3 regions of the Streptomyces sp. NPDC006296 genome follow, and region 2 is predicted to be linked to each of the others. Evidence: riboswitches for the same ligand, from Rfam matches in the RefSeq annotation. Region 2 holds a riboswitch; each other region holds the start of a gene.
The links. A riboswitch is a leader RNA that binds a small molecule or an ion and turns the genes downstream of it on or off. The one in region 2 is predicted to bind cyclic di-AMP.
Positions count from the first base shown of each region.

Region 1: it holds a riboswitch for cyclic di-AMP, as region 2 does, so the genes downstream of both, ABZ172_RS02290 (LysM peptidoglycan-binding domain-containing M23 family metallopeptidase) here and ABZ172_RS13165 (transglycosylase SLT domain-containing protein) in region 2, are expected to answer to the same signal.
Region 3: it holds a riboswitch for cyclic di-AMP, as region 2 does, so the genes downstream of both, ABZ172_RS12310 (M23 family metallopeptidase) here and ABZ172_RS13165 (transglycosylase SLT domain-containing protein) in region 2, are expected to answer to the same signal.

Region 1 covers NZ_JBEXRT010000002.1:206,076-209,924, reverse strand. Annotated here, with positions in the region: gene ABZ172_RS02295 (SGNH/GDSL hydrolase family protein) at 1-605, opposite strand, end outside; gene ABZ172_RS02290 (LysM peptidoglycan-binding domain-containing M23 family metallopeptidase) at 769-1,689, opposite strand; cyclic di-AMP (ydaO/yuaA leader) riboswitch at 1,695-1,854, opposite strand; gene ABZ172_RS02285 (tyrosine-protein phosphatase) at 2,269-3,093, shown strand; gene ABZ172_RS02280 (DUF6126 family protein) at 3,103-3,276, opposite strand; gene ABZ172_RS02275 (XRE family transcriptional regulator) at 3,345-3,849, opposite strand, start outside.
Region 2 covers NZ_JBEXRT010000015.1:61,056-64,904, forward strand. Annotated here, with positions in the region: gene ABZ172_RS13150 (cytochrome P450) at 1-81, shown strand, start outside; gene ABZ172_RS13155 (ferredoxin) at 131-322, shown strand; gene ABZ172_RS13160 (hypothetical protein) at 508-738, opposite strand; cyclic di-AMP (ydaO/yuaA leader) riboswitch at 1,095-1,280, shown strand; gene ABZ172_RS13165 (transglycosylase SLT domain-containing protein) at 1,285-2,124, shown strand; gene ABZ172_RS13170 (hypothetical protein) at 2,372-2,950, shown strand; gene ABZ172_RS13175 (sugar isomerase) at 3,016-3,849, opposite strand, start outside.
Region 3 covers NZ_JBEXRT010000014.1:12,348-16,196, reverse strand. Annotated here, with positions in the region: tRNA gene ABZ172_RS12325 (tRNA-Met) at 320-393, shown strand; partial or broken gene ABZ172_RS12320 (MerR family transcriptional regulator) at 518-619, shown strand; gene ABZ172_RS12315 (PP2C family protein-serine/threonine phosphatase) at 759-1,916, shown strand; cyclic di-AMP (ydaO/yuaA leader) riboswitch at 2,150-2,302, shown strand; gene ABZ172_RS12310 (M23 family metallopeptidase) at 2,314-3,354, shown strand; gene ABZ172_RS12305 (aldo/keto reductase) at 3,577-3,849, shown strand, end outside.

The DNA.
Region 1 (3,849 bases), on a different contig from region 2:
TGGCCCTCCGGTGAGAGGTGCAGCCGGTCGTTGTCCCAGGCCCGCCTGTCCTGCACGGACCGCAGGGACCAGAGGTCCAGGACCGGGCAGTCGTAGCGGTCGGCGATGGACCGGACGTGCGCGGTGTACGTGGCGATCTTGCCCCGCAGGTGCTTGAGGACGGGGATGCCCCGGGTGTCGAAGCCGGTGGTGACCATGACGGTGCCGACCGAGCCCGCCAGGTCGGCCACCGCACGCTCGAAGCGTTCGGCCACGTCGTCCGGGTCGGAGCCGGGACGGAGGATGTCGTTGCCGCCCGCGCAGAAGCTCACCAGATCAGGTGCCAGCTGCTTGGCGCGGGGGACCTGCTCCGCGACTATCTGGTCGAGGAGGCGTCCGCGTACGGCGAGATTGGCGTACCGGAAATACCCGTGCGGGTCGTCCAGGGGGCCGACCATCGCGTCGGGAACGGGAAGCTGATCCGCCAGCAGGACCGCGAACCGGTCCGCCCAGCCGACGAGTGTCCCGCCGGGTCCGGGGTCCCCGACCCCTTCGGTGAAGCTGTCGCCGATCGCCGCGTACGACCCGATGGTGCCTTGTCTTCTGTTTTTCGAATCGTCTGCCACAAGCGCTTATCCTGCACCTTCGAATGTGACCTACGCGACCGTAATAAGGGGTTGACGGGTGGTGACAAAGACCACCCGGTCAGTTTTTGGTAAAGCAGGAATAAGGAAGAGGGGCGGTGCGCCCTGCGCACCGCCCCTCTTCCCGGTTCCCGTCCGGTGTGCCTCAGAGGGACACGCCGTGCGCGCGCAGGTAGGCGATCGGGTCGACGTCCGAGCCGTAGGCCGGGCCGGTCCGGATCTCGAAGTGGAGGTGCGGGCCGGTGGAGTTGCCGGTGGAGCCGGAGAGGCCGATCTGCTGACCACCGGTCACGGTCTGGCCGGCCGAGACCTCCAGGGAGGACAGGTGGGCGTACTGGGAGTACATGCCGTCGCTGTGCTGGATGACGACCTCGTTGCCGTAGGAGCCGCTCCATCCGGCGGAGACCACGGTGCCCTCACCGACGGACCGGACGCTGGTGCCGGAGGCGGCCTGGAAGTCGGAGCCGGTGTGGTACCCGCTGGACCAGCTGGCGCCGGAGGCGCGGTACTGCGTGGTGACGTTGGGGTTCTCGACCGGGCTCGTCCAGCCGGAGGCGTTGCTCTGCGAGGCGCCGGAGCCGGAGGTCTCGGCGGCGGTCTCCTCGACCGGGGCCGCCGTCTTCTCCGCCGGAGCGGCCGGAGCGGCCTTCTCGACCGCCTTCTCCGCCGTCGACGGAGTGGTCCGGGAGGGCGCGGTCCCGGCGGAGCCGGACCCCTCGGCCCCGAGGACGAGCTTCATGCCCGGGAGGATGAGGTCGGGGTTGCCGCCGACGACGTCGCGGTTGTTCTGGTACAGCTTCTGCCAGCCGCCCTTGACCTGGTGCTCGGTCGCGATCTTGGCCAGGTGGTCGCCGCGGACCACGGAGTAGGTCTTCGGGGTGCTCTTCGCCGCCGGGGCGGAGGCGCCGTGGGTGACGGGCGTGGCCGGGGCCGCCTGTCCGGCTGCGTGGGCGCCGGTGGCGCCGATCAGCGGGAGGGCGAGTACGGCGCCGCCGGTGCCCGCGGCGAGGACGCCTCGGGAGATCGGGCCGGACTTCTTACGTCGGTGCTTGCCGTGTGCGGGCATGGGGGATGTCCTCTCCGGCGCCTGCGAGGTGAGCTGTCGGGTTCGGACTGGAGATGCCCGGCCGCGCGGTGCGCGTCTTGACCCCGAGCCGTACCGGATCGCTCCGGACGGCGGCCTACCTGGTTCCCCCGCTCCTGCCACGCATGAGTTCGGTGCGGATTCCGGGCGGCGGCAGGATTAGGCGTTCCGTCCGGATTGACGGTGACCGTAAGCGAGCGCGGACTCCGCGAACAAGCCGCGCACCATCAAACGGAATCCGCGCTTCATTTCCGGTGCGGAATTCCCGTCACACTCCGTGGATTACGGATCTTGGCTTTCCGCGCCCCGCCGGGAATACCCACCGGGGCTTTCACCACGGTCCGTCACGGATATGATCCCGCTCACCCACCTCCCGCCATCTCCCGTACAAGCGGGGCATGTTCCCCTAAATACGCCAATACGGACACACGGCGATCTTCCGCCGCTCGGCGGACCCGCCGCCGCGACGACCGGGACGGCCGGCCGCTGCGGTGGTGTCGTATCGTCGCGGGCGTGCCCCGTCGGCGAGCGGCGCCGACGCCCGAGACTCCAGGAGTCCTTGTGACGCAGCTGCCAGAGGTCCCGCCGGCCGGCCACGGACCGGAGGAGGTCGGCCTGACCGGCGTCCGCAACTTCCGCGACGTCGGCGGGCTGCCGACGACGGACGGCCGCACCCTGCGGTACGGGCGCCTCTACCGCAGCGGTCACCTGGCGCACGCCACCGAGGCCGACGCCGCCTTCCTCGCCGGACTCGGCCTGCACACGGTCTTCGACTTCCGCAACGCGGCCGACCACAAGCTCGACGGACTGGACGTGGAGCTGCCCGGCGTGCGGAACGTCAGCATTCCGCTCTCCGACCCGGCCGACGGCGTGGAGTTCTGGCGGCTGGTGCGGGACGGGAACATCGAGCAGCTGCGCTCGATCCTGGCCGACGGCAAGGGCACGGAACGGATGATCGCCTCCTACCGCTCGATCATCAGGGACCGCACCGCCGAGCACAGCCGTGTGCTGCACGCACTGGCGGAGGACAGCGTGCCGGCACTGATGCACTGTGCCGCGGGCAAGGACCGCGCGGGCCTCTCGATCGCGGTCTCACTGCTGGCCGTCGGGGTGGAGCGGGAGGCCATCGAGGCGGACTACCTCAAGTCGAACGACGCGCACCGCCGCTACCGGGTGCGGCGCAGCGACACCTCCGCGGCGGGCATGTCCGACGAGGTGATGGAACTGCTCGATCCGCTCTTCGGCGCGGAGGCCGCGTACCTGAGCGCGGCGTTCTCCACCATCGAGGAGGTCTGGGGCAGCACCGACCGCTACCTCCTGGAAGGACTGAAGATCGGTCCGGAGACCCGCGAGAAGCTCCGCGAGCGGCTCGTCGAGGACGCGTGAGACCGGCGCTCAGCCCTTCCCGGCGACGGTGAAGAGGAGATAGAGGAAGGCCGCGATGACGTGTCCGGCCACCAGGTAGGCGAACAGCCGGATCACGACGCCGCGGGGCATCCGCCGCTCCTGGCTGTCCGCGCTCCTCGGCCGGCGCGGGGTGAGCGGGTCGTAGTGCTCCGAATCGGACATGTCAGTCCTCTCTCCCGGCGCTGCGGGCCGGGGTGGCGGTGGGATCGCACGGTACGGGGCGCGCCGGATCAGAGCCGGTGGGATCCTCCGCCGAGGCAGAGCTCGGCGGTCGGGCTCTGCAGCAGCGTGTGGACGAACAGCAGGCGCGCCCCGCCGGTGCCGGGTGCCGCGATCCGGTGCGGGGTGAGGGAGTCGAAGTGCGCGCTGTCGCCCGGTTCGAGGTCGTGCACGGCGTCACCGAGCACGACCCTCAGCCGTCCGTCGAGGACGTACAGCCATTCCTCTCCGGGATGCACGCGCACCAGGTCGCCCCCGGTCCCGTGGGGGACGCGGACCCGCAGGGCCTGCATGGCGCGGCCCGGGGCGCCGGCCTGCCGGTAGAGCCAGCCACCGGTCTCGGTGCCGTCAGGAGCACCGGGCGGGCCGCCGCGGACGATCGCGTCACGTTCGGGGGGCATCTCGCCCAGGAGCTCGGAGACGGTCGTACCGTAGACGCGGGCGAGACCGAGCAGCATCGGCAGCGACGGCTGCCTGCGGCCCGTCTCCAGCCGGGACAGGTGGGCCGGCGACAGG
Region 2 (3,849 bases):
CTGGACGCCGCCCTCGACGAGCTGTCGTTCAAGCACGACGGGGCCGTCTACGGCGTGTACGAACTGCCGGTGGCCTGGTGACCTCACCGCCCCGCACCCTCCCCGCAGAGACACCGACCAAGGAGTACCCATGAAAGTGATCCTCGACCAGGACAAGTGCGTGGCGTCCGGCCAGTGCGTGGTCGCCGCTGACGACGTGTTCGACCAGGACGACGACGGCATCGCCGTCCTGCTCGACCCCGCGCCGGCGGAGTCGCGGGCCGACGACGTCCAGCAGGCCGCGGCGGTCTGCCCCGCCCTCGCCATCCGTATCGAGGGCTGACACCGGGGACCACAGCCGGGGCCGGGCACCGCCCGGCCCCGGCTCACGCCTGTCCGGTCCCTGTCCGGCCTTTTCCCGCCCCGGCCGTCCGCGGTGTCGCCTCCCGCCCCGGCCGTGGCGGTGAGCTCCGCAGCAGCGGGGTCCGCGCCTCGCGGCCCGGGGCGTGTCCCGGCGGACCGGTCCGCTCAGTGCGGCTTCCAGCTGAGCTTGTCCCCTCCCACCCACCGGACGGTGGCCGGGTCGTCGAGGTCCTCCACCGGGATGCCGACCGTCGCCGCGAGGATCAGCACGTCCGTCATCGCGGTCGCACTCCCGACGACCTCTCCGTCGATCTCCACGAGGCGGAAGGGCGGATCCCCGGGCTGGACGGGCAGGACGGTGATCCGAGGGGCCGGGGCGTGCGGGTTCTGAGTCATGGCGGATCGGTTCCACGCCCGCCTTCCGGGTATGCGTGACCGCCTCACCCATGAGCCTTATGCCCGTTTTAGTACGTTTTTAGAATTTGATCCGGTAATCCATAAAAGGCCATTTCGTGTGACCTGAGCCCCTTCGCGCTGGAGCAAAACGCCCGAATCGGACTCCGTGACCAGGGTCACCTCCTGCGCTCCTGACGCAGCGGCAGGGCCGCCGGTTCCCTTCTGTGCCAAGAGAAGCGGGCGGCGCGATGTGGGGTGGATTACATGAATTCCGGCGCAATGATCTTGCGAATGAATTGTGATCACCGAACCAGGCTTGTTCCTTTCCCTGTTTCTCGCCTACGGTCACCATCACTCCGGGCGGAACGCCGAATCCTGCCGCCGCCCGATTACCCGACCACTTCTCGTACGGCAGGAGCGGGGGACCCAAGTAAGTGCCGATCCGGTTTCCGGAACGGCTCGGGGTGAAGTCGCATTCCTGTGCGGCCGGGCATCTCCAGCCCGAACCCGACAGCTCACTTCGCAGGCGACGGAGAGGAATTCAGCATGCCCGAAAACGGTAAGCACCGTCGTTTCAGCACCAGTTCGCTCACCCGCGGCATCATCGCCGTGAGCACGGGCGGAGCCGCCCTGGCCCTCCCCGTGATCGGTGCCACCGGCGCCTTCGCGGCCCCGGCCCAGCCGACCGCCGTCGAAAAGGCGGCGACGTCGACTCCCGCGACCGGCAAGGGAATTGCCGCGCAAAAGTCCGAGCCCACCACCTATTCTGTGATCTTGGGTGACACCCTCGCCAAGATCGCTCGTGAGCATTCCGTCAGCGGTGGCTGGAAGGCCCTGTACGAGGACAACCAGAAGGCTGTCGGCGGAAATCCGGACCTGATTCACCCCGGCCTGAAGCTGACGATCGGCGCCAAGGCCGACGGCAAGAAGGCGGACAAGGCCGAATCCAAGGCCTCCACCTCGTCCGACCGTGAGAAGAGCGCCGACCGCGCCGACCGCTCGGAGCGCACGACCGCGCTCGCCGCGGAGAGCGCACCCGCCCCCGAGGCCGCTCCGACCGCCTACACCAACGACCTCGACGGCTGGATCAAGGAGTCGCTCGCCGTCATGGCGCAGCACGGCATCCCCGGCACCTACGAGGGCATCCACCGCAACATCATCCGCGAGTCCGCGGGCAACCCCCAGGCCATCAACAACTGGGACTCGAACGCCGCTGCGGGCATCCCGTCCAAGGGGCTGCTCCAGGTCATCGACCCGACCTTCCAGGCCTACCACGTGCCCGGCACCTCGATGGACAGCTACGACCCGGTCGCCAACATCACGGCCGCGTGCAACTACGCCGCGGACAAGTACGGTTCGATCGACAACGTCTTCGGGGCCTACTGAGTCCTCGCGCAGGCGAAACCTCCGTCGCACGGGTGTCTGACGGAGCAGCGGTACTGACGGGTGGTGCGGGTTCGGCGGAACCCGCACCACCCGCTTCGCGTTGTCCGGAGCCGTTCGTGTCCGGAGGCCCCCGCGGCCCGTCAGGGCCGACCATGCGGGCGACAGATGCCACGACACGCCCTGGGGCGGGCCCGGCACGGCCCGGGCGACTGGTCCTCGTACAGCTTCGTCGTCCATACTGCCCGCCGTGGAGCAGCGCATAGATTCGAACACGAAGCCCGAGTTCGCCGCGGGGACAGACCCGGCGTACATCCCCGGCCTGACGGCCCCTGCCCCCGCGCGGACGGAGGAGACGGAGAAGGCGGAGCCCGCGAGGATCCGGGACGCCGAAGCGCCCGCCGAGGAGGCGGCCGACGAGTCCGTGGAGGGGCCCGCGGACGCCGCGGCCCCCGGTGACGGCGACGCCCCGGACGGTGGCGCGGCCCCCGAGGACGCCGGGGCGGCGTCCGGGGCGGGGAGCCGGAAGAGGGAGGCCGACGACGGGGAGGGTCCCGTCTTCGAGGTCAGCGACCGGCGCGGATCCATCCGGGTGGACGCCGACGGTGTCCGCTTCCGGCTCGACGACCAGGAGGCCGAGTTCGACTGGTCCGAGATCGGGGCGGTCGAGGTCAGGACCGGCCGCTTCGGACGCCGGTTCACCGTGACCGTCCACCTGTCCAGCCGCCGGTGGTTCAACGCCGAGGTCGAGGCCGGGGCCCGCGGCGACCTCAAGCGGTGGACCGCGGAACTCGACGAGGCGCTGGACGCCTACTTCGAAGAGGCCTGACCTCCACGGTCACGGCCGCGCACCGGGCCCGCGCCGGCCCGGTGCGCGGCATGCCGTGCGAGGCCTCAGGCCCCGGCCGCGTCGTCGAGCACCACCGACCGGGTCAGATGCCGCGGCAGGTCGGGATCGAGGCCGCGGGCCGCCGCGCGCGCGACCGCCAGCCGCTGGACCCTGACCAGATCGGCCAGCGGATCCAGACCGCTCTCCACCCAGCGGGCCCCGGTCGCCCGCACCTGCTCCCGGAGACCTTCCGGGGCCTCGCCGAACATCCAGGTCGCCGTTCCGGCCGTGGCGATGCTGATGGGGCCGTGGCGGTACTCCATCGCCGGGTACGCCTCCGTCCAGGACAGCGACGCCTCCTTCATCTTGAGGGCCGCCTCGTTGGCGAGCCCCACCGTCCAGCCGCGCCCCAGGAAGCTGAACTGGCCGCACTCCAGCAGCCCTTCGGGCAGCGGCTCCGCCAGAGCGGTCTCCGCGTCCCGGACCACCTGGTCGGTGTGGAGTCCCAGATGCGCGCGGAACAGGGTCAGCGCGGTGGTCGCGAAACGCGTCTGGACCACGGACCGTTCGTCGGCGAAGTCGAGGACGACCAGCTCGTCGGCGGCGTCCGTCACCGGCGTCCGCGGATCGGCGGTCACGGCCACGGTCCGCGTACCGCCCCGCAGCCGGGTCAGCAGTTCGAGGACCTCGGTCGTGGTCCCCGAGCGCGTCAGCGCGACGACCCGGTCGTACGCACGCCCGAAGGGGAACTCCGAGGCGGCGTAGGCGTCCGACTCGCCCTGCCCGGAGGCCTCGCGGAGCGCGGCACAGGCCTGGGCCATGTAATAGGAGGTGCCGCAGCCGACGACGGCGATGCGCTCACCGGCGACGGGCAGGACGGCCTTCCGGCCGGCGGCCAC
Region 3 (3,849 bases), on a different contig from region 2:
GGAGCCCGCGCAATCGCGGAGCGGCACGTGCCACCGGTCCGGGCGTGCCACCGGTCCGGGGCCGGGCGCGCGGGGCCGGGGCGCCGTCCGGTGTGCCGCGGACCCCGGGGAGGGTGTTCCGGATCGGGGGGAATCCGGATCCCGGACCGTGCCGGTGCCCGCGGTCCCGTCCTACCGGTCGTCAACGTCGTTGCAGGTGTGGCGAGTTGGAGATACCCGCAGTGGAGGGGGCCTCTCCGGGGTCAGGGGTTCGGGGGAGCGGTGGGCCTCGGGTGGTCGGAGCACCGCCCCGGATGGCGTAGAGTTCTACTCACAACGACGCGGGGTGGAGCAGCTCGGTAGCTCGCTGGGCTCATAACCCAGAGGTCGCAGGTTCAAATCCTGTCCCCGCTACTGAAGACAGGGGCCCGGATCCTTTCGAGGATCCGGGCCCCTGTCGTGTACCGCCGCACGGTGGTGCGGAGCCGGGTGGGTCCGGCGGCGGTCACCGTGCGCGGACCGGCTCCGGAGGGCGCGGGTCGCCGATCCCCGCTTCGGGAGCAACTACGATCGCCACGGAGACGGAACCGCCGTCTCCGTACGGGATGCACTGACGACTCACGCGCAGCGCCGGCTCTCCGGCCGACCCCCGGAGCGCGGTGCTCCGGCGCGCTCCTCCCTTCGGCCCATGACGAGCCGCCCTCCGGCGCGGCTCCGGGCGGCCGGGGCGGGGCGCGGTACCGTCCGCAGCCGTGGGTGGACCGGGCAGGAGCACACAGGTGGGGAAGCGGGACGGAAGGCGAGGGCGCGGTGCCGGGGGATCCCGTTCCCGGCGGTTCGTGCGCGCCCTGCCCGCGCTGATGATCTGCGCCGGGGTGGCCTTCGACCTGGTCACGCCGACCGAGGTGACCGCGGTGCCGCTCTTCGCCGCGGCCCCGCTGATCGCCGCCCCGTTCTTCTCGCTGGCCGGCACGGTGCGGGTCGGGGTGGCCGCGGTCCTCGTGGTGTTCGCCCTGCGGTTGTCGGGCGGCGCGGTCTACGGGGTCGTGTCGATCACGGATCTGCTGACCCTGGTGACCGTCGCGGCGCTCTCCCTCGTCATCAACCTCGTCGTGCGCCGCGGGAACGAGCAGCTGGCCTCGGCGCGGGTCATCGCGGAGACCGCGATGCGCGCGGTGCTGCCGAAGCCGGAGGACCGGATCGGCGGACTGCTGGTCGCCGCGCGGTACGAGGCGGCCCAGGCGGACGAGTTCGTCGGCGGTGACCTGTTCGCCGTCGCGGACACGCCGTACGGGGTGCGCCTGGTGGTGGGGGACGTCCGGGGCAAGGGGCTGGACGCCGTGGCGGCGGTGGCCGTCGTGATCGGGGCGTTCCGGGAGGCCGCCGAGCAGGAGATGTCGCTGGAGGGGGTGGCCCAGCGGCTGGAGCGTGCGCTGGCCCGGGAGGGCTCGCGCCGGGGCGGGCTCGACTCCATGGAGGGGTTCGTCACCGCGGTCCTGGCGGAGATCCCGGCCGGCTCGGACACCCTGCGCGTCATCAACCGGGGCCATCCCGAACCGCTCGTGCTGCACCCGGACGGGGCGCTCGACGTGCTGGCGCCGACCGCGCCCGCCCTGCCGCTGGGGATGGGGCTGGGTGCGTGGCCCGACCGGTCGGACGAGTGGACGCTGCCGGCCGGGGCGATGCTGCTGGCGTTCACCGACGGGCTCTCCGAGGCCCGGAACATGACCGGGGTCTTCTACGACCCGGCCGCGCGGCTGCGCGGCCGGCTCTTCCCGGGGCCCGAGGAGCTGCTGTCCGCGCTCACCGACGACGTACGGCTGCACACCGGGGGCCGGTCGACGGACGACCTGGCGCTGCTCGCGGTCGCCCGTCCGGCGAGGGGCCAGCAGGAGCGGCGGACCACCGTGAAGATCGTGCGACGGGACAGTGAATGAACCGTCGCGACCGTCGGTAGTCGAAGGACCCCGCTCCGCATAACATATGACGCACCGTCAGAAACGGGCGGCTGGATTCACCCTGCTCAACTCGACCGTTTGCGCCCGTTTGAGCCCTGTAAGTCCAGGGCGGAGGCGTGAACGATCTGTAGGAACAGCTTGGAATCGGACCCGTGTGTCTATTAACGTTCGATAACGCAGCACGGTCGTACAGGCCGCCGCAAGAGGCGGCACCGTGCGCAGCGCCGAATTCCGCAAGGGAACCGGGGAACCACCTACATGGGGTGAATCGGACACCTGTGTCTCGTGAGAGGCAGAGGGGCCCGTAGGAGACCTTCCTGCTCCGAACCCGTCAGCTAACCCGGTAGGCGAGAAGGAAGGAAAGGAGAGCGCCCACGTGGCGTCAAATCAGCCTGCCCCCGAGGCTCCGGCACCCTTCAGGACCGCCGGCTTCGGTGACGAGGACAGGTCGTGGGGGGAATGGAACCCCACCGAGGAGTCCGTCCGTCCCGTACGCGGCCGGCATCGCGTGGCCAAGCAGCGCGGCCTCGCCCGTAGTTCCACCGTCCTCGGCGTCGGTGTCATCGCGGCCGTCGGTGCGGGTGGCATGGCCACCGCGCAGAGCAAGCCGCCGGTCTCCATCTCTCTTCCCGATTCCATCGCGGACAACCTTCCCGACGCCAAGTCCCTGCCCGGCGTCGGCGCGTTCATGTCCAGCGACTCCGGCGCGGACCACGAGACGGTCGCCGCGTCCGCCCCCCTCACCACCGCGGGCATCACCGCCGCCGAGGCCGAGCAGGGCGCCACCGACGCGGGCGAGGCGCTGCGCGCCCGCATCCTCCAGCAGGCCGAGCAGCAGCAGGCCGGCGCCGAGGCCGAGGCGAAGGCGGCGGAGGAGCAGGCGGCGGCCGATGCGGCCGCGGCCCAGGCGGCGAAGCGGCAGAGCGCGGCGGAGGCCGAGGCCGCCGCGAAGAAGAAGGCGGCGGAAGAGGCGGCGAAGAAGAAGGCGGAGGCCGAGCGCCTCGCCAAGCTCGCCGCCAGCTACGCGGTCCCGACCTCGTCGTACTACATCAGCTCCACCTTCGGTCAGGCCGGTTCGATGTGGTCCTCCGGGCACCACACGGGGCTGGACTTCGCGGCGCCGACCGGTACCCCGGTCAAGGCCGTGCACAGCGGCACGGTGAAGTCGGCCGGCTACTCCGGTTCGTACGGCTACCGCACGGTCCTGGAGCTCGACGACGGCACCGAGGTCTGGTACTGCCACCAGTCCTCGATGGACGTGACCGCCGGGCAGAAGGTCACCACCGGCCAGACCATCGGCCGTGTCGGTGCCACCGGCAACGTGACGGGTGCGCACCTGCACCTGGAGATCCACACCCCGGACGGCACGGGTATCGACCCGATGAGCTGGCTCCGCGGCAAGGGCCTCACGATCTGATCCCCCGCGCGCCGGTCACGGCGTGGCAGTACCCCGGCGGCCCTGACGCACGACCCCCCGACGTCAGGGCCGCCGGCCTGTCCGGGGCGGTCGCCGGTCCGCCCCGCCGCTGTCGTGGGGCCGTCCGCCGCTGCCCGGCCCGGAGTACTCCGGACCGGCACGGTCCGGGGCGCACCGGCGTGGAGCGGAATAGTTGCTTCCGTCGATGGGTTGTCCTTGGGCATGACATCTCTGCGCCCTCTCGGTTCCTCAGGCCTCCAGGTCTTCCCCCTCGCCCTCGGCGGCAACGTCTTCGGCTGGACGGCCGACGAGGAGCGGACGTTCGCCGTCCTCGACGCGTACGTGGCGGCGGGCGGCAACTTCATCGACACCGCCGACTCCTACTCCGCCTGGATCCCGGGCAACCAGGGCGGTGAGTCGGAGACGCTCATCGGTGCGTGGCTGGCGGCCCGGTCCCGCCGCGACGACGTCGTCATCGCCACCAAGGTCGGCGCC